3 regions of the Enterococcus sp. DIV1314a genome follow, and region 1 is predicted to be linked to each of the others. Evidence: predicted binding sites of a transcription regulator. Region 1 holds the regulator's gene; each other region holds the start of a gene.
The links. The regulator NrdR, encoded in region 1, represses ribonucleotide reductase genes. The targets are predictions, from matches to a motif close to ACACNATATATNGTGT.
Positions count from the first base shown of each region.

Region 2: nrdD (anaerobic ribonucleoside-triphosphate reductase) is a predicted target of NrdR. The motif match lies at 3,784-3,799, and genes of this name have one in related genera.
Region 3: nrdH (glutaredoxin-like protein NrdH) is a predicted target of NrdR. The motif match lies at 4,995-5,010, and genes of this name have one in related genera.

Region 1 covers NZ_JBIOQP010000001.1:2,024,749-2,032,373, forward strand. Annotated here, with positions in the region: gene polA (DNA polymerase I) at 1-337, shown strand, start outside; gene mutM (DNA-formamidopyrimidine glycosylase) at 358-1,194, shown strand; gene coaE (dephospho-CoA kinase) at 1,199-1,798, shown strand; gene nrdR (transcriptional regulator NrdR) at 1,985-2,458, shown strand; gene IGI68_RS09625 (replication initiation and membrane attachment family protein) at 2,471-3,871, shown strand; gene dnaI (primosomal protein DnaI) at 3,871-4,800, shown strand; gene IGI68_RS09635 (hypothetical protein) at 4,817-5,257, shown strand; gene IGI68_RS09640 (tRNA (adenine(22)-N(1))-methyltransferase) at 5,330-6,031, shown strand; gene IGI68_RS09645 (Nif3-like dinuclear metal center hexameric protein) at 6,028-7,149, shown strand; gene pepT (peptidase T) at 7,171-7,625, shown strand, end outside.
Region 2 covers NZ_JBIOQP010000001.1:1,675,909-1,683,533, reverse strand. Annotated here, with positions in the region: gene IGI68_RS07900 (ABC transporter ATP-binding protein) at 1-441, opposite strand, end outside; gene IGI68_RS07895 (lipoate--protein ligase) at 597-1,601, opposite strand; gene IGI68_RS07890 (MBL fold metallo-hydrolase) at 1,614-2,354, opposite strand; gene IGI68_RS07885 (M42 family metallopeptidase) at 2,506-3,594, opposite strand; gene nrdD (anaerobic ribonucleoside-triphosphate reductase) at 3,900-6,092, shown strand; gene nrdG (anaerobic ribonucleoside-triphosphate reductase activating protein) at 6,117-6,713, shown strand; gene dinB (DNA polymerase IV) at 6,818-7,625, opposite strand, start outside.
Region 3 covers NZ_JBIOQP010000001.1:158,751-166,375, forward strand. Annotated here, with positions in the region: gene walK (cell wall metabolism sensor histidine kinase WalK) at 1-1,577, opposite strand, end outside; gene yycF (response regulator YycF) at 1,583-2,287, opposite strand; gene IGI68_RS00810 (DegV family protein) at 2,490-3,347, opposite strand; gene IGI68_RS00815 (DUF1836 domain-containing protein) at 3,340-3,903, opposite strand; gene IGI68_RS00820 (DUF898 family protein) at 4,185-4,529, shown strand; tRNA gene IGI68_RS00825 (tRNA-Lys) at 4,706-4,778, opposite strand; gene nrdH (glutaredoxin-like protein NrdH) at 5,092-5,316, shown strand; gene nrdE (class 1b ribonucleoside-diphosphate reductase subunit alpha) at 5,440-7,599, shown strand.

The DNA.
Region 1 (7,625 bases):
GCTTTTCCATCGTCGTCGCTATTTACCGGAGATTAATTCACGGAACTTTAATTTACGTTCATTTGCGGAACGAACAGCCATTAATTCACCGATTCAAGGAAGTGCCGCTGATATTATTAAAATGGCGATGATTCAATTAGAAAAGCGTCTAAAAGAAGAAAAATTAGAAGCGAAAATGCTACTACAAGTTCATGATGAGCTTGTCTTTGAAGTACCTGAAAATGAATTGACCCAACTTGATGCTCTCGTTAAAGAAGTGATGGAAAATGCCGTGACATTGACTGTTCCACTTGTGACGGACAGTAGTTGGGGTAAGACATGGTACGAAGCAAAATAGGTTAAGAGGAGGAAGGCACTGTGCCTGAATTACCAGAAGTTGAAACCGTTCGAAAAGGTCTCGAACGGTTAGTCTTGGGCAAAACGATTGATACTGTCACCGTTTTATGGCCAAGAATTATTGAATTACCGGAAGTTCCACTATTTCAAGCTTTTTTAAGCGGTCAAGAAATCATAGGCGTACAACGACGCGGAAAGTTTTTGATTCTCAAATTAACGGATTTTGATTTAGTTTCTCACTTGCGAATGGAAGGGAAATACGAATATTTCCCTTCCGCACAAACGGCTATTCAAGATAAACATACGCACGTCATCTTTCAAATGCAAGATGGGAGTCAGTTACAATACCGTGATGTGCGTAAATTTGGTCGGATGGCGCTCGTTCCTAAAAATCAAAGTTCGGAATATAAAGGCATTAAACAATTAGGTCCGGAACCGTTAAGTCATGATTTTGATAAGATTGCCTTTCAAGAGGCGTTAAAAAAGAAAACAATGGCAATTAAACCGTTACTCCTAAATCAAAAAATCGTGGTTGGCTTAGGCAATATCTATGTAGATGAAGCATTGTGGTTAGCGAGTATTCATCCTGAGCGCTTAGCCAGTTCACTTACCGAGCGTGAGACAAGTCTTTTGTATGAGAGTATCATTGCGGTCTTAGGTCAAGCGGTTGAAGCGGGTGGGACGACGATTCGAACCTATGCCAATGCGTTAGGAGAAGCAGGGACATTTCAAGTATCGCTTCAGGTCTATGGTCAAACCGGTCAGCCGTGTGCTAGATGTCAAACGCCAATCCAAAAAATAAAAGTCGCGCAACGCGGCACCCATTTTTGTCCAACTTGTCAAAAAATAAAGAGGTGAGAAGATGACACGAGTGCTAGGATTGACAGGTGGTATTGCGACTGGGAAAAGTACGGTTGTGTCAATTTTTCGTGCTTTAGGATTTCCAATTGTCGATGGCGATGAGATTGCGCGCTTGATTGTTGAACCGGGAAAACCCGCCTTAGCAGCGATTGCGGATCATTTTGGTTCGGCAGTCCTTTTTGAAAATGGCGAACTCAATCGCAAAAAATTGGGCGAGATCATCTTTTCAAATCCGCCTAAACGCGAAGCATTAGATCAATTACTAGATCCATACTTACGCGAGGCGATCTTGCAGCAAGTGGCCGAAAAAAAACAAGAAGCGCCGCTGGTCATCGTCGATATCCCACTGCTGTTTGAACGAAAATATGAATCTGTGGTCGACCAAGTAGCGGTCGTCTATGTGCCAGAAAGTGTTCAGCTCACTCGTTTAATGGCGCGTGATCAGTTATCAGAAAATGAAGCATGGGCACGCATTCGCAGTCAATTACCGATTGACAGAAAAAAAGAGCAGGCAGCAGTCGTCTTTGATAATCAAGGAAGCGTCGACGCAACCAAAAAGCAAGTAATGGATTGGTTGAAACAAGAGCACTTTATTTCTTGAGAAAAAGAAAAGAAAAAATCGTTATTCACTTAGGTTCTAACATTTTAAAAAAACGATAAAAACTCTAGCGTATCTAGAGTTTTTTGTCATTAAATGAGAGCGATAGGAAGAAATCATGTTATAATATCCTTAAATAGAAAACTTCTTTGTTGGAGTATTCGAATAAAATGAAAATGAGGTGGGAAAATGCAATGTCCAAAATGTCATCACAATAATTCCAAAGTTGTTGATAGTCGTCAAGCGGACGATGGTCGTACCATTCGTCGTCGTCGAGAATGTGAAAATTGTGGGTTCCGATTTACCACTTTTGAAAGAATCGAAGAAACACCTTTACTCGTTATTAAGAAAAACGGTACCCGAGAAGAATTTAATCGTGAAAAAGTTTTGCGTGGACTCGTACGATCGGCTGAAAAACGTCCGGTAACGATGGATCAAATGGAAAAAATTGTCGATCAAGTCGAACGTAAAATTCGCGAATCTGGCGAAAGTGAAATCCCGACTAATTTAATTGGGGAATACGTCATGGAATATTTAGTTGATTTAGATGAAATTGCCTATATTCGTTTTGCGAGTGTGTATCGTCAATTCAAAGACATGTCCGTTTTCTTAAAGGAATTACAGGATATCGTTGAAAAGGCAAAGGATAAAAATGACGCGTAAAGGAGGAGTAAGATGCCTAATACGTGGGAAAAAATAACACCAAATACGATATATCAAGTATTCAAAGCGCTCCCTCTGACACAAGAAGGCAAGGATGGCCTCCTTTATTTATATCAACCGATTATTGGGGCCCAAGCGTTAGCCTTATATTTTCAGTTTTTAGGTGATGAAGCGGACTCAAACGAAAGTGAGTTCATCCATTTAGATTGTTTAAATGCCTTAAATATCGGGTTATCTCCTTTTTTAGAAGCGCGCAAACGCTTAGAAGGAATGGGTCTATTAACCGTTTTTGAAAAAGAGGATCCAGAATTCGGAAAAATGTACCTTTATCAATTAGAAGAACCACTCGTTCCACAAAATTTTATAAAAGATGTCACGTATAGCTTTTTGCTACATCAAGCCGTAGGTGAACGAAAGTTTAAACAATTAACCCGTCGCTTTAAACCTAAAAAAATCAATAGAGCCGATTATCAAGAAGTGACAGCTAACTTTACGACTGTTTATGGGAATCTTGATTTAAATCTATTTTCCCGTACTTCTGATCAATTGGAAAACGTTGCAAAAGAATACGAACAAGCAAAAGAACCTGGTTTAAAGGTGGATACTACGCAGCTAGATTGGCATTTCTTAATGGAGCTAGCGAACAAAAAATTTATTTCAAAAACGAATTTTACGAGTGATTTTAAAGCACAACTGACCGTATACGCGAACTTATATGGTTATAATGAACTCGAACTGGTAGACGATTTATTAGTCCAAGTCGTCGCACTTGATACAGGTCTGGTTGATGCTAGACAACTCAAACAATTTGTCGAAAGAAAGCACCAAACGACATTTCAAAGACCAAGCATGCAGCCGGTTAGTGAAGAAGCAGATGTGCGTCGATTTAATTTACTTCGTCAAACGGGTTACTCTGAAAAAGATATTCAATTAATTAAACTGAGCGAAAAAACGGCACCGTATGATTTTTTAGAAGCAATTAAAGTGGAAAAGAAGAGTTATGTGACGGACAGTGAAAAATGGTTGTTGAAATCGTTAGTTGAACGAAGCCCATTACCAAACTCAGTGATTAATATTTTGATTCACTACGTCTTAGTTATCCAAGACAATAGTACATTGCAACCGAATTTTGTGAATACGATTGCGACGAATTGGTCTGAAAAAGGGTTTCAAAGTCCTGAAACAGCTATTCAATATGCGCGAGAATTTGTGAAAGAATCAAAAGAAAAACAAGCAGCTCGCGAACAAGTGAAAAATACACGTCCCAATAATTATTCGCGCCCACCGATTCGCAAAGAAACGTTGCCAGATTGGGCCATCAAGCCAAAAGTGACAGAAGAAAACCCCGAAAAACAAGCTGAAATTAATCAGCGCTTGCAAGCCTATTTAAAACGCAAAGAAGGTGAAAGTTAATGGAAAATGTCGGAAGAGAATTAAATAAGCTGATTGACCAACGCAATTATCGTGCGCGTTTTCAAGAGATGATGGCAGAAGTCCTAGCCAATCCTGAAGTGAAAAGCTTTATCGACGAAAACAAAGACTATTTGACGGAAATGGATATTGAAAAAAGTTATGCAAAATTATACGAATTCGTGCAAGAAAAACGAAAATTCGATGCGCAAGACCAACGGATGATTGCTCCTGGTTACGAACCGCAATTAATCTTGAATTTCCATTCAATCGATGTTACGTATGTCCCGACCCAAGACTTATTAGCACGGAAACATCAAGAAGAAGTCCGAAATCGAATTCATGCTGTTAATATGCCAAAAGATATTCAAGATGCACGGATTAGTAATTACGAAGGCACGACAGGACGCGGTGAAGCCTTAATGGCGAGTATTGATTTTATTGAGTCCTATACGGCAAATCCGAAACAATTTCACAAAGGGTTATATCTTGTCGGAAGTTTTGGCATTGGCAAAACCTACTTATTAGGTGCGATTGCGCGTGACTTAGCAGAAGCGGGGTATTCAACAACCCTCCTGCATTTTCCGACTTTTGCAGTGGAAATGAAGCAAGCAATTGGCAAAGATTTAGTAGGCGAAAAACTCAATGAGATTAAAAATGCGCCCGTTTTAATGTTAGATGATATTGGGGCGGATGCGATGAGTAGCTGGATTCGCGATGAAGTATTCGGTGTCATCTTGCAACATCGTATGCAAGAACAATTGCCTACTTTCTTTTCCTCCAATTTCACCATGTTAGAATTAGAACGCCATCTATCGGTGACACAACGTGGAGAAGAAGAACCACTAAAAGCGAAGCGAATTATGGAGCGCATTCGTTATTTAACAAAAGAAATTGAAATGACCGGTAAAAATCGCCGAAATCAATCATGAGGAGGATCAACACAGTATGAAAAAAATAATCAATGGTAGTTTAATCTTATTTTCAGTGATGTTACTAGGTGCCTGTACAACAACAACAAATACCGAATCGACTCAGAGTGAGTCGATGGTTGAAAGTAGCAATAGCATGTCTACAACGAAGGAGGAAGAAATCGTGACCATTTTTACAGCAACGGTTGAAAGTGTAACAGAATTAGAAACACAAGAATCAGCTGTCCAAATTTTACTAACCGATGTAGAAGCCGTGCAAGATTCCGAAAATGCGACGACTTCGTTTAATGACGGGGTGGCAATTAATGTTGATCCTACAACACTGGATTTTGATTTTAATGATCTAAAAGCGGGCGATAAACTGAAAGTATCGTTGGATCACCCAGCGATCATGACCATGTCCATCCCACCGCAAATTCCAGGGAATTCAATTCTTTCGGTGGAATTAGTGAAGTAATTTCTTTTTAAGAGTTGCGACGATTTCCTGTCGCAACTCTCTTATCATTTTATTTTGGAGGTTGTTTTTTTAGTGAATGAACAAGTTTTATCATCAAGGTTAATGCAAGTCGGAAAACAAGTTCCACTCGGTGCACGTTTAGCGGATATCGGTTCCGATCATGCTTATTTACCTACTTACTTAGTATTAAAGCAGCAAATTCCTTTTGCCGTTGCGGGAGAAGTCGTTAGAGGGCCATATGAATCGGCAAAGAAACAAGTAGCAAAAAACGGCTTAGAAAATCAGATTATTGTTCGGTTAGCAGATGGTCTCGCGGCAATCCATGCAGAAGATCAGATTGATGCGATTTCCATTGCTGGAATGGGTGGCGCCTTGATTCGCAACATATTAGAAAATGGTAAACAACAAGGACAACTAACAGATAATGAAACCTTGATTTTACAACCCAATGTGGGTGAAGCAACGTTGCGAAACTGGTTGATACGAAATGACTATGAAATTCGTCATGAAGAAATACTAGAAGAAAATCAAAAAATTTATGAAATCATTGTAGCGATTCCCAGTGATCGTAACTTGTCGTATTCAAAGAAAGAGTTGTTTTTTGGACCGATTTTATTAAAGGAGCGATCGCTTATTTTCTTACAAAAATGGCAAAAAGAGTTAACGAATAAACAACGCGTGCTCAAAGAATTAACAAAAGCGCAAGAATTACCTCTGGAAAAAATAGCAGAAGTCAAAGAACAATTACAATGGATCGAGGAGGTCTTAGCATAATGGTGAATGGCTTAGAAGTGATTCGTCGTTTCGAAACGCGTTTCCCTTTATGGTTGGCAGAAGAAGGCGATCCGGTTGGGTTACATATTGGAGAGCTTGATCGCAATATTGAGCGTATCATGGTTACCTTAGACGTTCGTCCAGAAGTCGTTGCAGAAGCAATCGAAAAGCAAGTCGATCTCATTATTGCAAAACATCCGCCAATTTTTCGTCCGATTCAGCGCTTGACGCCTGAAAATCCGCAAACTAAAATGTATTTGGATTTGATTAAGCATGACATTGCGGTTTATGCAGCACATACGAATATGGATATTGCTCAAAATGGCTTAAATGATTGGTTTTGTGAAGCTTTAGGAGTGGAAGTCGATCATTATCTAACAAAAACGCATGAAGTGGCTTTGCGCAAATTAGTCGTGTTTACACCAAAAGATAATGCTCATACGATGCGACAAGCATTGGGCGATGCAGGAGCAGGATCACAAGGCGAATACCATCATACGAGTTATTCCATGTCCGGTATTGGACGCTTTACACCTACTGAGTCGGCAGACCCGACCATTGGCGTAGCGCATCAACCGGAAGAAGTTTCTGAAGAAAGAATTGAAGTCATCTATCCTGAAACGATTGAACGTCAAGTGATAGAAGCGATGCTTGCGGTTCATCCTTATGAAGAACCGGCTTATGATATCCTCTCTTTACACAATCCGCCGCAGACTTATGGCGTCGGACGAGTAGGTTCGTTAAAAGAAGCCATGTCGCTTGATGATTTTGTTGAGAAAGTAAAACGTTGCTTTGATTTAGAGACACTACGCGTAATCGAACCCACGAATCCTAAAAAACACATTAAGCGCATTGCTATTTGTGGTGGTTCAGGTGAGAAGTTTTATGTTGATGCTTTAAAACACCGAGCAGATGTTTATCTTACCGGGGACGTCTACTATCATACAGCTCATGATATGCAAGCTGCAGGGTTGACTGTGATTGATCCTGGACACCATATTGAAGTGCTTTGTGTCCCTAAAGTAGTAGAAATATTAGAAAAATGGAAAAAAACAGAAGAATGGGATGTTGCGATTATTCCTTCCCGGACGAATACGAATCCTTTCCAAGATAGATGATAGATGAGGAGAAAAAGTAAAATGAAATATGACAATTTATTACCCCGTTTTTTACGTTATGTTCAAATTGAAACGCAATCAGATCCAACGAGCAAGACGACACCATCAACGCAATCACAAGTCGATTTTGCGATGATTCTAAAAAAAGAATTAGAAGAATTAGGCATGTCGGATGTTTTTTACAATGAAGCGAATGGTTTTTTAACGGCAACGTTACCTGCAAACACTGACAAGAAAGTCCCTTCGATTGGCTTTATTGCCCATTTAGACACGGCTGATTTTAATGCAGTGAACGTTCAACCAAAAATCGTCGAAAATTACGATGGTGAGTCAACGATTTCGTTAGATGCACAAGGGAAATACACGTTAAATATTGAGGATTTCCCTAACTTAAAAAATTATCAAGGACAGACACTAATTACAACGGATGGCTCCACGTTACTTGGAGCAGATGATAAATCGGGGATTGCAGAAAT
Region 2 (7,625 bases), 350 kb from region 1:
AACTTCTGCCGGATATTTATCCAAGATTTCTGAAATTGCTAGTATCTTAGCCATTTTTCGAACTTGTGTCTCAATTTTTTTCGACGCAACGCCTTGTAATGATAAGGGCAAAGCAATATTTTGGAACATCGTTAAATTTTCTAGTAAATTAAAATCTTGGAAGATAAAGCCAATGTTTTGACTACGAAACTGCGCTAATTGATTTTCTTTCATCCCCGCTAATGGTTGACCGGCAATCATCACTTCCCCTTGCGTTGGTTGATCGAGGGCAGATAACATATTTAATAAGGTCGTTTTACCTGAACCAGAAGGCCCCATAATTCCGACAAATTCGCCTTCTCCGACTGAAAAGTCAATTTTCTTTAAGGCCTCATACTGCTCACTGCCCTTTTTTCCATAGACTTTTTTTACCTGATTCACTGTCACAACGTTTTGTTTCATTGCTTTTCCCTCCATATTTTGTGTCTTTATTAAATCTATCACAGGTTTTTTCGGAAAAAATCAGCCTTAAGTCCTTATCTGTTCTCGGTCTTTTGCCCCTAAAAAAAAAACACCGCGCCTAATTTCTTAGACGCGATGCTCTGGTGATTGACTGCTTAGTAAATCAATGTGAATAAATCTTCTGCTGTAATATTGCCAAAATATTTCGCAATATCAATCTTACTGATAGCTTCTTTTAAGGCTTCTTTTTCATATTTTGTGCCAATTAACTGCTCTTCCACATCTTTGATTTCACCTAATCCAAAGAAATCGCCAAAGATTTTTAAATCCGTGATGACTCCCTTTTGGACATTCATTTTTATTTCGACGGAACCAATTGGGAATCGTTTACGGCGTTCCAATTCAAACTTCGGCGATTTTCCGTAATTCCAGTCCCAATTAGCGTAGTATTTAGCGGAGATTTCGTTCACTTTTTGCCAATCCTCTTCGGTTAATTCATATGTTTTAATATCATCCATTGAATCAACCCCAAAAATTTTAAGCAAGATAGCTTGACGAAAATCTTTCGTGTCCATTGCTTCATGATGTTCATCTAAGAATGGTTTAATATTTGTCACACGTGAGCGAATCGATTTGATCCCTTTTGACGCAATTTTATCCGCACGTACTTTTAATGCATTTACCACTTCATCAATTTCACTATCAAACATAATCGTTCCATGCGCAAACATCCGGCCATTCGTTGCATACATCGCATTCCCTGAAAACTTCTTGTCCTCAATCACCAAATCATTGCGCCCTTTTAACTCGGCACCCGTCACCCCTAACTCATGTAACGCTTGAATAATTGGTTGCGTCACTTTGGCAAAATCACGGAATGAATTACCATCGTCCGGCATGATAAAACTAAAGTTTAAGTTTCCATAATCATGGTACACTGCGCCCCCGCCACTTAAACGACGCACAACATGGATTCCTTTTTCATCGACATATTCTTGGTTAATTTCTTCAATCGTATTTTGATTGCGCCCAATAATAATGGACGGTTCATTAATATAAAACAATAAAATTGGTTCATCTACCGTTAATTCCTGCAATAAAAATGTTTCTAAGGCTAGATTGATTCGTGGATCGGTTAATTCATTTGGCACAAAAATCATGTAAGATTCCTCCTAGAGTGTAAAAACTTTTCCGACTGCTGCGAGTGAGACGACCACGTCTTCCCCTGCTGCGAGTTGGGCTTCTTCTTGTAATTGTTGTAAATCCCCAAATTGAGGTAGGTGGGTTAGAGCTAACTGTTTCACACCCGCTAAACGCGCTAATTCACCGGCTTCTTGGGAAGTAAAATGTGCAAAATGCCGTTCATTTCCGGCAAATAAATACGTATCTGCTAAAAATAAGTCCGCTTCTTTTGCAAATTCGATAAATCCTTCTAAATAGCCCGAATCCCCCGTGAAGACGAATACTTTTCCGGTCGACTTTTCCACAATCCGCATCGCGTAACACACAACCGGGTGGATTGTTTTCATAAAGGTGATGGAAAAAGGCCCCATTTCAAGGCTTTCGTCTGCCAAGTAGTTATAGCCCTGTGAAACATTTGGAAGAGATAAGCTGTCAAAATGAACCGAATCTTCGTTATGACCATAGATCGGCAAGAGTTTGCGGTCACTTGTTTTTGGGTACAGTTGCCAGTAATACTGTAAAACGCCTAAATCTGCGATGTGATCATGATGATAATGACTCAAAATCACCGCATCTAACGCCAATGGATCGAGTACTTTTTGTAACTGAAGCAAACTGCCACTACCTGCATCAAGCAATAAATTAAATTCAGCTGATTGTAACAAAAAACTGGTCGTTCCCTCTCCTTGATAAGGATAAGCCCCTAGACAGCCTAAAGTCGTAATTTTCATTGGTCGACACCTCCCACAATAGATTATCATAGATTCAAAAAAATAGATGAAATGAAGCATTTTTTGAACAGCATTTTGCTGCCTATTCGCGTGCGATGCATCAAAAAGACCTGATTCATTTACGACTCAAGTCTTTTTGACCGTTATGTGATTAATAACTCAGTAATTCTTTCACCGCAGCGTCATCTAAACGACGAACGACTTCAGTCACTAATTTAACGGTATTTAAATAATCATCTTCATGCATCACAGAAGTGTGTGAATGTAAATAACGAATCGGAACTGTAATGGCAATCGTTGGAACTCCTTTACGATTTAAGTGCATTTGTCCACCATCCGTGCCGCCACCTGCAATCACCGTATATTGGAAAGGAATCTCTAGCTCTTCTGCCACATTCACGACAAAGTTCAATAATTTTTTGTGCGGAATTAAAGAAGCATCAAAAATTAAGACTTGCGGTCCTTGTCCTAAGACAGAATCGGCTTCTTTAGGTGTCATACCTGGTGTATCCCCAGCTGTCCCTGTATCAAGCGAAATCGCAATGTCAGGATTGACTAAATAAGAACTCGTGCGTGCGCCTCGAAGACCAACTTCTTCCATAACGCTACTACCGGCAAATAAACAATTATCGTGTCCCTCTTTGGCTAGATTTTCTAACACACGTAATGCAACAGCTGTACCCGCACGGTTATCCCATGCTTTTGCAAGTAAAAATTTACTGCCGTTCATGCGTTTGTACTCAATATACGGCGTAATCATATCGCCTGGACGAATGCCCCAAGCTTTTGCTTCTTCTTGACTAGAAGCCCCAATATCAATAAACATATCTTTAACTTCATAAGGTTGCTTGCGTGCTTCAACGCTTAAAACATGCGGCGGTTTTGACCCAATCACGCCATGAATAATCTGACCGTCTTGCGTTTTAATTTCGACTTGTTGAGCCAACATGACTTGACCCCACCAACCACCTAACGTTTGAAACTCGATAAAGCCTTTTTCGGTAATTTTTGTTACCATAAAACCGACTTCATCCATGTGACCACTAATAAAGATTTTTGGTCCGCCACCTTTACTGCCGGCGTGTTTGGCGATGACGCTCCCGATACCATCAAAGAAAATGTCATCTGCATAGTCTTTCGCATATGTCTTAAAGACTTCTCGAACTTCTTCTTCATTGCCCGGTACACCGCGAGCAGAAGTTAAATCAATCAATAATTGTTCTTCTTTTTGTTCTAACATGACTTGCCACTCCTTTAAGTTTGAATACGCTCTTAATTATAGCATTTCTAATCTTCTTTACTAGCCTTTCTCTTTTTATTTCTATATTTGAATTATACAATACAATCTTTTTTTATTCATTATGTGTAGAAAAAAACAAATGAAAATGCGATATTTCATCTGTTTTACGAACGTATATTTAATGCATAAACACTATATATGGTGTTTTCTTTTCCTTGTCAAGTCTTTTTAACACAATATATAGGTTGATTATCCTAAAGTTTTATCCTATTATAAGAGAGTAGAATTTAAAGGAGTGAGTACAAATGATGAACCTTAAGAGAAAAGATACACAAATGCATCGCGCACAAAAAGGATTAGATAGTATGAAGATTATCAAGCGTGATGGTCGTCTAGTCGATTTTGATGATCAGAAAATTTATGATGCATTAGTTAATGCCAAACGCCAAATTTCAGGTGAGCTTTCTCCTCTTGATCATCAACTAATTTTAACGATTGTTGAAAAAGTTGATCTCGAAATTGCCCAACGATTTGTTGATAATATTAAAATTTATGAAATTCAAAATATCGTCGAACATATCCTCTTAGAAAGCGGGGAGTATGCCCTAGCAGAACATTATATTAGTTATCGCACACGACGGGATTTTGAACGCAGTAAAGCGACAGACATTAATTTTACGATTGAAAAACTGATGAATAAAGATCAGCAAGTCGTCAATGAAAACGCGAATAAAGACAGTGACGTCTTCAACACCCAACGCGATTTAACCGCTGGAATTGTCGGAAAATCGATTGGCCTAAAGATGCTTCCACCACATGTCTCAAATGCGCATCAAAAAGGCGATATTCATTACCATGACTTGGATTATCATCCGTATTCACCAATGACCAATTGTTGTTTAATTGATTTTCAAGGGATGTTAAACAATGGCTTTAAGATTGGAAATGCAGAAGTCGAATCGCCAAAATCGATTCAAACTGCGACTGCTCAAATTTCACAAATTATCGCAAACGTTGCATCTAGCCAATATGGTGGCTGTTCTGCTGACCGAATTGATGAATTACTTGCGCCTTTTGCGAAATTAAACTATGAGAAACATCTGCTAGATGCCAAAGAATGGATTGACGGCGAGGAACGCCAACAAGCCTATGCGCGACAACAAACGCAAAAGAATATTTATGACGCCATGCAAAGTCTAGAATATGAAATCAATACCTTGTTTACGTCAAATGGCCAAACACCCTTTACATCACTTGGTTTCGGTCTTGGCACGAATTGGTTCGAACGTGAAATTCAACGAGCAATTTTGCTTAATCGTATCAAAGGGCTAGGTAAAGAAGGCCGAACAGCTATCTTTCCTAAATTAATCTTCTCAATGAAACGCGGTGTCAATGCGAATCCAGAAGATCCAAATTACGACATCAAACAACTCGCCTTGGAATGTGCAACCAAACGGATGTATCCAGATGTTTTAAACTATGACAAATTAGTCGAGCTGACTGGTAGTTTTAAAGTACCTATGGGTTGTCGCTCGTTCCTTCAAGGTTGGAAAGATGAAAATGGCAACGAGGTCAATGTTGGAAGAATGAATTTAGGTGTCGTGACGCTTAATCTCCCTCGAATTGCCTTGGAAGCAAATGGCAGTATGGAACGCTTCTGGAGTCTGTTAGAAGAACGCTTGAGTATTGTCAAAGATGCCTTGATTTACCGCACCGAGCGTTGCAAAGAAGCCTCACCAGAAAACGCTCCTATCTTATATATGTATGGCGCTTTTGGTAATCGTCTAAAACGCGGCGAAAAAGTCGATCAACTGTTTAAAAACCGTCGGGCAACGGTGTCATTAGGGTATATTGGTCTTTACGAGTCAGCTGCTGCCTTTTATGGTGGTGATTGGGAAACAAATAAAGAAGCCAAAGATTTCACCTTAGCCATTTTGAAATCGCTCAAAGCACACGTCGATGATTGGTCCAATGAATATGGCTATCACTTTAGCGTTTATTCCACACCGAGTGAAAGTCTAACCGATCGTTTCTGTCGTCTAGATACCGAAAAATTCGGCGTCGTACCTGATATTACGGACAAAGATTATTACACGAATAGTTTTCACTATGATGTTCGGAAAAATCCAACACCATTTGAAAAACTAGACTTTGAAAAAGATTATCCTGAATTTTGTTCCGGCGGCTTTATTCATTACTGTGAATATCCTGTCTTACAACAAAATCCAAAAGCATTAGAAGCTGTTTGGGATTATTCTTATGATCGTGTCGGCTATTTAGGCACAAATACCCCGATTGACCATTGTTATGAGTGTGGATTTGAAGGTGACTTCAATCCAACTGAACGCGGATTTGAATGTCCCCAATGTGGAAACCATGATCCAAAAACCTGTGACGTGGTAAAAAGAACGTGTGGTTATTTAGGGAATCCGCAAGCGCGTCCGATGGTTCATGGACGTCACAAAGAAATTTCAGCTCGCGTTAAACACATGAAATAAACAAAAAGGAAGGAGTAATAGGCCATGAGGAATCCCCAACCGAAAGAATGGGCAGCAAAAGATTATAGCCAAAACTACATTGCCGATTATAAAGCTTTTAATTTCGTTGATGGCGAAGGCGTCAGAAATAGTTTATACGTGAGTGGTTGCCTCTTTGCTTGTGAAGGGTGCTTTAATAAAGCTGTCCAAAATTTCCGATACGGCACGCCCTACACCGAAGAATTGGAAGAGCAAATTATCGCAGACCTCGCGCACCCTTCCGTCCAAGGACTCACGTTACTCGGCGGCGAACCTTTCTTAAATACAGCAGTCTGTTTAGCGGTCGTCAAAAGAGTCAAAGAAACCTTTGGCAATACTAAAGATATCTGGAGTTGGTCGGGTTATACATTTGAGGAATTATTACTAGAAACCGAAGATAAATTAGAACTCCTCGCTTCGATTGATATCTTAGTAGACGGTCGCTTTGAATTAAATCAAAAAGATTTAAATTTACAATTTCGCGGCAGTCGAAATCAACGAATCATTGATGTTAAAAAATCCTTGGCTCAAGGAAAAGCTATCATCTGGGAAAAATGCCATGATGCCGATCAAAAATTTGAACAAATTCAAAAATCAATTTAAACGAAAAACAGCGCACTCATAAAAAATGAGGCGCTGTTTTGCATTCTATTGAAACAGATTAGAACCATTTGTATGACAGCTATCGTGCTAACTGTCGACGGAATTCAATGGTTCGCATTTTCCCACAACGGTAAACGAATATTCTCATACGTAATTGGATCTAAATTCGTCAGCGTAATACCTAATAAACGAATCCCTTTTTCGATACCTAAAATTTCTTCCCAAATGGTGCTACTTTGCGAGAAAATTGCTTCTTTTGTATGAAGATAATCCGGTAACGTGGCGCGTCGCGTAATCGTCGTAAAATCGTCGTAGCGCACTTTTAATACAACCGTCTTCCCATGTTTCTGATGTCTCTTTAACGCACCCGCAACTTCTTCTGCGAGTTGTCGTAGTTGGCGTAACACTTCTTCTTCCGTCACTAAAGGTGAAGCATACGTATGCTCTTTCCCAATCGATTTTCTCTCGCGCGTCGTTTCAACGGGTGCATTATGAATCCCACGCACTTTACGATAAAGCGAGTACCCTCTTTTACCAAATTGACGAATTAACGCCATCTCTGATTTTTCATACAAATCTTGTCCCGTATAAATACCAAACTCATGCATTTTCGGTACTGTTTTTTTACCGACGCCATGAAATTTCTCAATCGGTAAGGGCAACAAAAAATCGAGCGCATCTTCCGGCGTTACGACAGTTAATCCTTTTGGTTTTTGAAAATCCGATGCGAGTTTCGCTAAAAATTTATTATAACTCACTCCCGCCGAACAGGTTAGCTGCAGTTCCCGCCAAATATCTCGTTGAATGAGTTTGGCAACTTTAATCGCTGAGGTACTATTTATTTTATTCGTTGTGACGTCTAAATACGCTTCATCAATTGACACCGGTTCAATGATATCAGTATAGCGGTGA
Region 3 (7,625 bases), 1.9 Mb from region 1:
TTATGCGTCTCGATTAATCGAACGGTAATCGTGCCACCATCAGGAGAATATTTAATAGCATTATTCATAATATTATCAATTACTTGGATTAAGCGATCCGTATCGATTTCTAGCCATAGATCACGTTTCGTAAATTCTCGTTTGATCTGATAATCTTTGTCCTGACTGGTCACCATCATATCAAAACGATCCAAGACGAAATTGACTAAATTATTAAAATTTACCAATTCCATTTGCATTTGTGCATTTCCACTGTCCATTTTCGATAAATTCAGTAAATCGTTAATCATCCGAATCATGCGGTCGGTTTCTTCTAGCGTAACTTGTAAGAAATGGGGTGCGATTTCAGGATCTTTCCACGCGCCATCTTCAAGTGCTTCTAAGTAACTACGCATACTAGTTAATGGTGTTCGTAATTCATGCGAAACATTCGAAACAAAATCTCGACGCTCTTGTTCGGTCTTTTCTTGTTCCGTGACGTCATGCAAGACCGCAACAAGACCAGAAATAAACCCTGACTCCCGGCGAATCATCGAAAAATCCACGCGCAAAATCAAGTCTTGGACATGTGGCACAGGAGACGGCCGTTCGATTAACATTTCTTTCGTGTTTTCTAATAACGAACGCAGACTATATTCCTCGTCAAGTTGAAATAATGTCAAAATCGACTGCCCGATTGCGTCTTCTTGTTTCAAGCTTAATAATGATAGCGCCATTTCGTTAATCGTAATGACTTTCCCTCTTCGATCGGTGGCCACGACGCCATCTGTCATATGGGTTAGAACGCTATCTAAGCGATTTCGTTCGGCTTCCATCGCCTCTTGTGTCTCTTCTATTCGCTCAGCTAATTGGTTAAAACTTTCCGCCAGTTGGCCAAGTTCATCTTTTGCGTTAATTTCAACTTTATGACTATAATCACCGCGTGCAATCCGCAAAGCTTGTTCTTGCATTTCACCAATGGGTTGCGTGATGGAGTGAGCGATTAAGACCGAAACGACAATCGCAATCGCAATGGCTAAAAGCGTTGCCGTCACAAAAATCACCGCGATATTTGAAATTTCTTGATATTGTTTTTCCAAATCACTACGGATATAAAGTGTTCCGACAACGACTTCCCCGGCTGATTGGAGTAAGCGAATGTTGATTAAGACACGTTCACCTGTCGTTTCATCGACGGCTGCGAAATTTTTATCTTCGTATTGATCAATATAGGAATCGATACTCTTTTTCCCGATGGAACTTCGATCATTAACATTGGTCGTTGCGCGAATAATTCCTTTTTCATCGACAACCCGCATCTCTAAAATATCAGGCGATTCACTACTATCTAAAATCCGTTGAATTTCATTATTAATGTCTTCTTGATCGCTATCTTGTTGACTTAAATACGTACTAACCGTCCCTGAAATCGTCTCTGCTTGTGTATTCATGGAGGATTTAAAATTATCAATCATTGAACGCTCTAAACCGCGAATAAAATACGCCCCGATTATCTGGATTGAAATAACTAAAATCAAGATAATTGTCAGGGCGATTTTAAAGTTCACTGATTGAAAAAAGCGAACTTTTTTTTTCATTATACCTACTCCTGTTCTGGGTTGCGTAAGTAGTAACCAACCCCACGTCTAGTCACAAGATAGTTTGGATGACTTGGACTATCTTCAATTTTTTCTCTTAATCGACGGACTGTCACATCGACCGTCCGGACATCACCAAAGTAATCATAGCCCCACACCGTTTGTAGCAAGTGTTCACGCGTCATGACTTGTCCAAGATGTTTGGCTAAATAATGAAGCAATTCAAACTCGCGATGTGTGAGTTCAATCGTGCTACCGTGTTTCGTTACCATATAAGCATCCGGGTGAATCACTAAATCGCCAATCTCTAAATCCGTTGTCACAGGAACTTCAGTGCCTTTTCCCACACTAGATCCTCGGCGTAAATTAGCTTTCACACGCGCAATTAATTCCCGATTTGAAAAAGGTTTTGTAACATAATCATCCGCACCTAGTTCGAGTCCTAACACTTTATCAATTTCTGAATCTTTGGCTGTAACCATAATAATTGGCATGTCATACGTTTTGCGAACTTCACGCGCCACTTCTAAGCCGTCTAATTTAGGTAACATCAAGTCTAATAAAATTAAATCTGGTTCAACTTCTTTGACTTTCTCAAGTGCTTCTTCACCATCATAAGCGGTAAACACTTCGTAGCCTTCTTTGGTTAGATTAAACTTCACAATATCAGAAATTGGTTTTTCATCATCTACAACTAGTATTTTTTTCATAAAAATCCCTCATTCTTTGTCAATATATTTTAATTAGGTGACAATCAATCTCTATTATTATACATGATTTTTTTTAATGTTTCATTAAAAGGTCGCTTTCTCTTACTTTCTTAGAAAAAAATAAGAAAAAACAACACAAATAGCCTTCGCTAACTACTTGCCGCAATGAGGCAAAACGAAGGCTGTTGATTGTTGCTTTTAACTAGCGAATGACTTGAATCCCCATTCCTAACAAGCCTGGACCCGTATGGACCACTAAAGCGGGAGAGATCGTACCAAATAAAATTTCTTTGGCATTTGGGAATTTTGCCTCTAATTTCGCTTTTAACTCTAACGCTTCAGGCATTGCATCGCCTTGAGCCACCGCTAAGCGAAAATCTTGATGATTGCCGACAAACTCTTCGACAATTTCGACCAGCTTATCAATGCTGCGTTTGCGTCCTCTTGATTTTGCAACGGTATAATAGACCCCGTCCTCATTACAAGAAATAGTTGGATTTAATTTTAGCGCCGTACCAATCAGCGAAGAAACTAATCCAATGCGGCCACCTTTTTGTAAATATTCTAAAGTAGCAACATTAAATAAGACTTTATTTTGTTTAATTTCTTTTTCGAGTTGCGCAATGAGTGGTTGCCATGCTGTGTCGGCCGCAATTAATTCTGCTGCCCGAATGGCTTGCAACCCCGCCCCAATCCCAATACTTTTCGTGTCAAGAACATACACGTCGATTTCTGACTCTGCCTCACCTAATAAACGCATCACATTATACGTCCCACTAAGTCCACTAGAGATGGTCACAATTAAGACTTTTTCAAACCCATCAGCTTTAATTTGATCAATCGTTTTTTGAATCGTTTGACCATCTGGCAGCGACGTGCTCGGAATTTCTTCTGAAAAACGTTGATACACTTCTTCCGGCGTAATATCGATTTTATCGGTGTACGTCCGATTCTTATAAATAATTTGTAAGGGCACCATATAAATGCCATACGTGTCAATCACGTCTTGTGGGACATCGGTACCTGAATCCACTAATAAAGCAATTTTTTCTTTATTCATTTTCTATTCCTTCTTTCAAATAACTTGTTTGGAGTGCAATAACTTTTTCTGCCAATAATTTATTGGCGAAAGCCTTTGAGGCACTATAAGCTGCTAAAAATTGAATTTCATCGTTTTCTGATTGATCATTTCTCTTTTTGTGCCCCGTCGCTTGGGCACAAACCTGTTGAATCGCGGCCTCTTGTATTTCACAATAAAGATTGTACGCTTGTCGAATGCCAATCATCTTTCCTTGAAATAATATCCCTTGCTTGACTTCATTAATTGTCAATACTTGCTTTAATAAGGTAATCGCAATCAAAAAGGCAACATGTTTACGCGTATATCTTTTTTTCTTCGGCGGAGGAATCATTCCATTTTTCACATAATTATTCACCATTGAAGCCGTTAATAATGTATGTTTATCTGAATGGATGACTGGCGATAAATAGTGATCGACTAGGGTAATAACTTGATCCATATACAAGTCAAGTTCAGGTAGTTCTTCCCAACGTGGCAAGTGAAATGACCACAACGATTCTCCCCAAGCTGACATCTTATGTTCTAATTCTTCCAATAAAAACCCCTTCTTTTATCATTCATTCGATTTTAATAAACTGATAATCTAGTTTTTAAAACTAGATATATTTTACCATAAATTGCTTCGTTTGAACATCAAAACAACACGATTTTAAATAAACGATTTATGCCACATTTGACTCTTGTCTGACGAAAATCCAGCCAACTTTTCAACTGATTTTTTTGATTTCTCCAAGTTGTTCTGGAAGATGACCTTTCTTTCGCTGCGTAAGTACGATAAAATAAGAAAATCAAGGAAAGAATTAAAGGAGTGATACTATGCAACGTTCCCATTTCGATGGCGGCCTATTCAGTTACTTTGGCCATTCATTACTAGCGGGACTGATGATTTTATTTTCGGGCGGATTATTGACCCCTTGGGCAATTGTTTTGATGCATCGATGGAAAACCAGACACACGGTTATTGATGGTTATCGCCTGGAGTTTTACGGTACCGGGATTGGGTTGTTTGGGCAATGGATAAAATGGGTACTCTTGACCATTATCACACTTGGAATTTATGGATTCTGGTTACATCTCAAACTGGAACAATGGAAAGTCAAATACACCACTGTTGGGGAAGTCGTCTACGCTACAAAGATTGAAGAGGAACTCGATTTTTAATATTTTACAAAGAGCCACAATAGTAGTCATTTCTGACTAAAAAAAAGACGCTTCTGGTGATTGCCCTTAGAGGCAGTCGCCAGAAGCGTCTGAATGTAAAAAAAATGAAGCCGCGAGAATCGTTTTCAAAATGCTTGCGCACCAACAATTCTCCGGCTCCGTGGGTTTGGCACCCATGGGGCGTGAGGGATTCGAACCCGCGACCCATTGATTAAGAGTCAATTGCTCTACCAACTGAGCTAACGCCCCGCTAAACTACTCTAATAGAATAGCACTCTCATTTGAAAAATGCAACGCTTTTTGTGCGTATCGTTTTACCTGATTGTCTAATGATTTTCTTCACAAGTTTATTTTTTTTCGACTAATTTCTCGTCTTTTGGGTGCTTAAAAGGCTCATGAATCATAGGTTCTATGAACAAAAAACTTTTAAAAAACCACAACAATTAGCGTCTCCCTTCTTCACAAACACAATATATAGTGTTTTTCCATTGACTTCCTACTAAATAAAGCTATACTATTATTTATAAGATTTAACAGTCAATGATTTCAAGGAGGAACAAAAATGAATATTAAATTATTTTCAAAAAACAACTGTATGCAATGCAACATGGCAAAGCGTTTCTTAACCGATAACCATATTTCTTTTGAAGAAATTAACTTAGATAACGAACCTACCGCAATCGATTGGTTAAAAGAGCAAGGATTCCAAAGTGTTCCTGTAGTTACGAGTGAAGCGAAAACGATCGTTGGTTTCCGCCCTGATTTATTACGCCAATTAGCTTCTTAAGATAGTCGAGCTGAAAAGTTCTTTTAAAATGTCACTAGATGTTGGATTTGTCTGTCGTAAGACTTCAAATCCTTCTTTTTATGCTCAGACCCACCCATTAATTAGAAAAGGTTGTGTACAAAGATGAGTCTTAAATCCATAAAAGATGTCACCTATTTTAAATTGAATAATGAAATTAATCGTCCTGTAAATGGACAGATTCCGTTACATAAAGATAAAGAAGCACTTGAAGCATTCTTTGCCGAAAATGTACGACCAAATACCAAAACGTTTGATTCAATTGAGGATAAAATCAATTACCTTATCGAAGAAGATTATTTAGAAGCAGAATTTATCGCTAAGTATTCGATGACGTTTATTGAGTCCCTTTATACATTTTTAGCTGAACAAAACTTCCGCTTCCAGTCATTTATGGCTGCTTACAAATTCTACGGTCAATATGCGTTAAAAACCAATGACGGTGAATCCTACTTAGAGACTTATGAAGACCGGGTAGCTTTTAATGCCCTTTACTTTGCAGATGGCGACGAAGAATTAGCACTAACGTTAGCGGATGAGATGATTCATCAACGCTACCAACCAGCAACACCCTCTTTCTTAAATGCAGGACGCAAACGTCGTGGCGAATTGGTTTCTTGTTTCTTAATTCAATTAACGGATGATATGAACTCTATCGGTCGTGGCATTAACTCTGCCTTACAATTGTCTCGAATTGGGGGCGGTGTAGGGATTACACTTTCAAACTTGCGTGAAGCAGGCGCGCCAATTAAAGGCTATGCGGGTGCCGCGAGTGGTGTGATGCCCGTCATGAAATTATTTGAAGACAGCTTTAGTTATTCCAATCAATTAGGTCAACGTCAAGGAGCCGGTGTCGTCTATTTGAACGTTTTCCATCCAGATATCATCTCTTTCTTATCAGCGAAAAAAGAAAATGCGGATGAAAAAATGCGCGTGAAGACTCTTTCTCTTGGTGTCATTGTGCCAGACAAATTCTATGAACTAGCTCGTAAAAATGAAGTGATGTATTTATTCAGTCCTTATAGTGTTGAAAAAGAATATGGCGTACCTTTTTCTTATGTTGATATCACCAAAGAGTATGACAACCTTGTTAACAACCCTCGGATTACCAAAACGAAAATCAATGCGCGTGAGTTAGAAGATGAGATTTCAAAATTACAACAAGAATCTGGCTATCCATATATTATTAACATCGATACCGCTAACCGTGCGAATCCAGTTGCTGGCAAAATTATCATGAGTAATCTCTGTTCTGAAATTCTTCAAGTTCAAGAACCTTCGTTAGTCAACGATATTCAAGAGTTTGAAGTGATGGGAACAGATATTAGCTGTAACCTTGGTTCAACGAATATCGTAAACTTAATGGAAAGTCCTGACTTTGGTCGTTCCGTGCGTGCGATGACCCGTGCGTTGACGTTTGTAACAGATGCTTCTGATATTGACGTGGTCCCGTCTATTCAACACGGAAATAAAATCAATCATACAATTGGTTTAGGCGCGATGGGCTTACACACCTACTTTGCGAAAAATCAAATGGAATATGGCTCACCAGAATCAATTGAGTTTACCGATATTTACTTTATGCTCTTAAATTACTGGACTTTAATGGAAAGTCATCAAATCGCGAAAGAAAAACAAATGACATTCCATAACTTTGAACAATCTAGTTATGCTGATGGTTCTTACTTCACCGATTACATCAATGCTGACTATACACCAACTTTTGAAAAAGTTGCAAAATTGTTTGAAGGAGTTACCATTCCCTCAAAAGAAGACTGGGCAGCCTTAGCAGCAAACGTGAAAGTCGATGGTCTTTACCACCAAAATCGCTTAGCGGTTGCACCAAACGGTTCTATTTCGTATATTAATGATACGAGTGCAAGTTTACATCCGATTACACGTTTAATTGAAGAACGTCAAGAAAAGAAAATCGGGAAAATTTACTATCCAGCGGCTTATTTATCCAATGAGACAATCAACTACTATAAATCAGCCTATGATATGGATATGCGCAAAGTGATTGATGTGTATGCGACTGCGCAAAAACACATTGATCAAGGAATGAGTATGACGTTATTTATGCGTTCTGAAATTCCAGAAGGTCTTTATGAATGGAAAACGACATCCAAACAAACGACAAGAGATTTAAATATCTTACGTCACTACGCCTTCAATAAAGGAATCAAATCCATTTATTATATTCGCACATTCACAGATGATGCGGAAGAAATCGGTAGTAACCAATGTGAGAGTTGTGTCATTTAACCGCTAAAAAGACACGGCAACTTTGA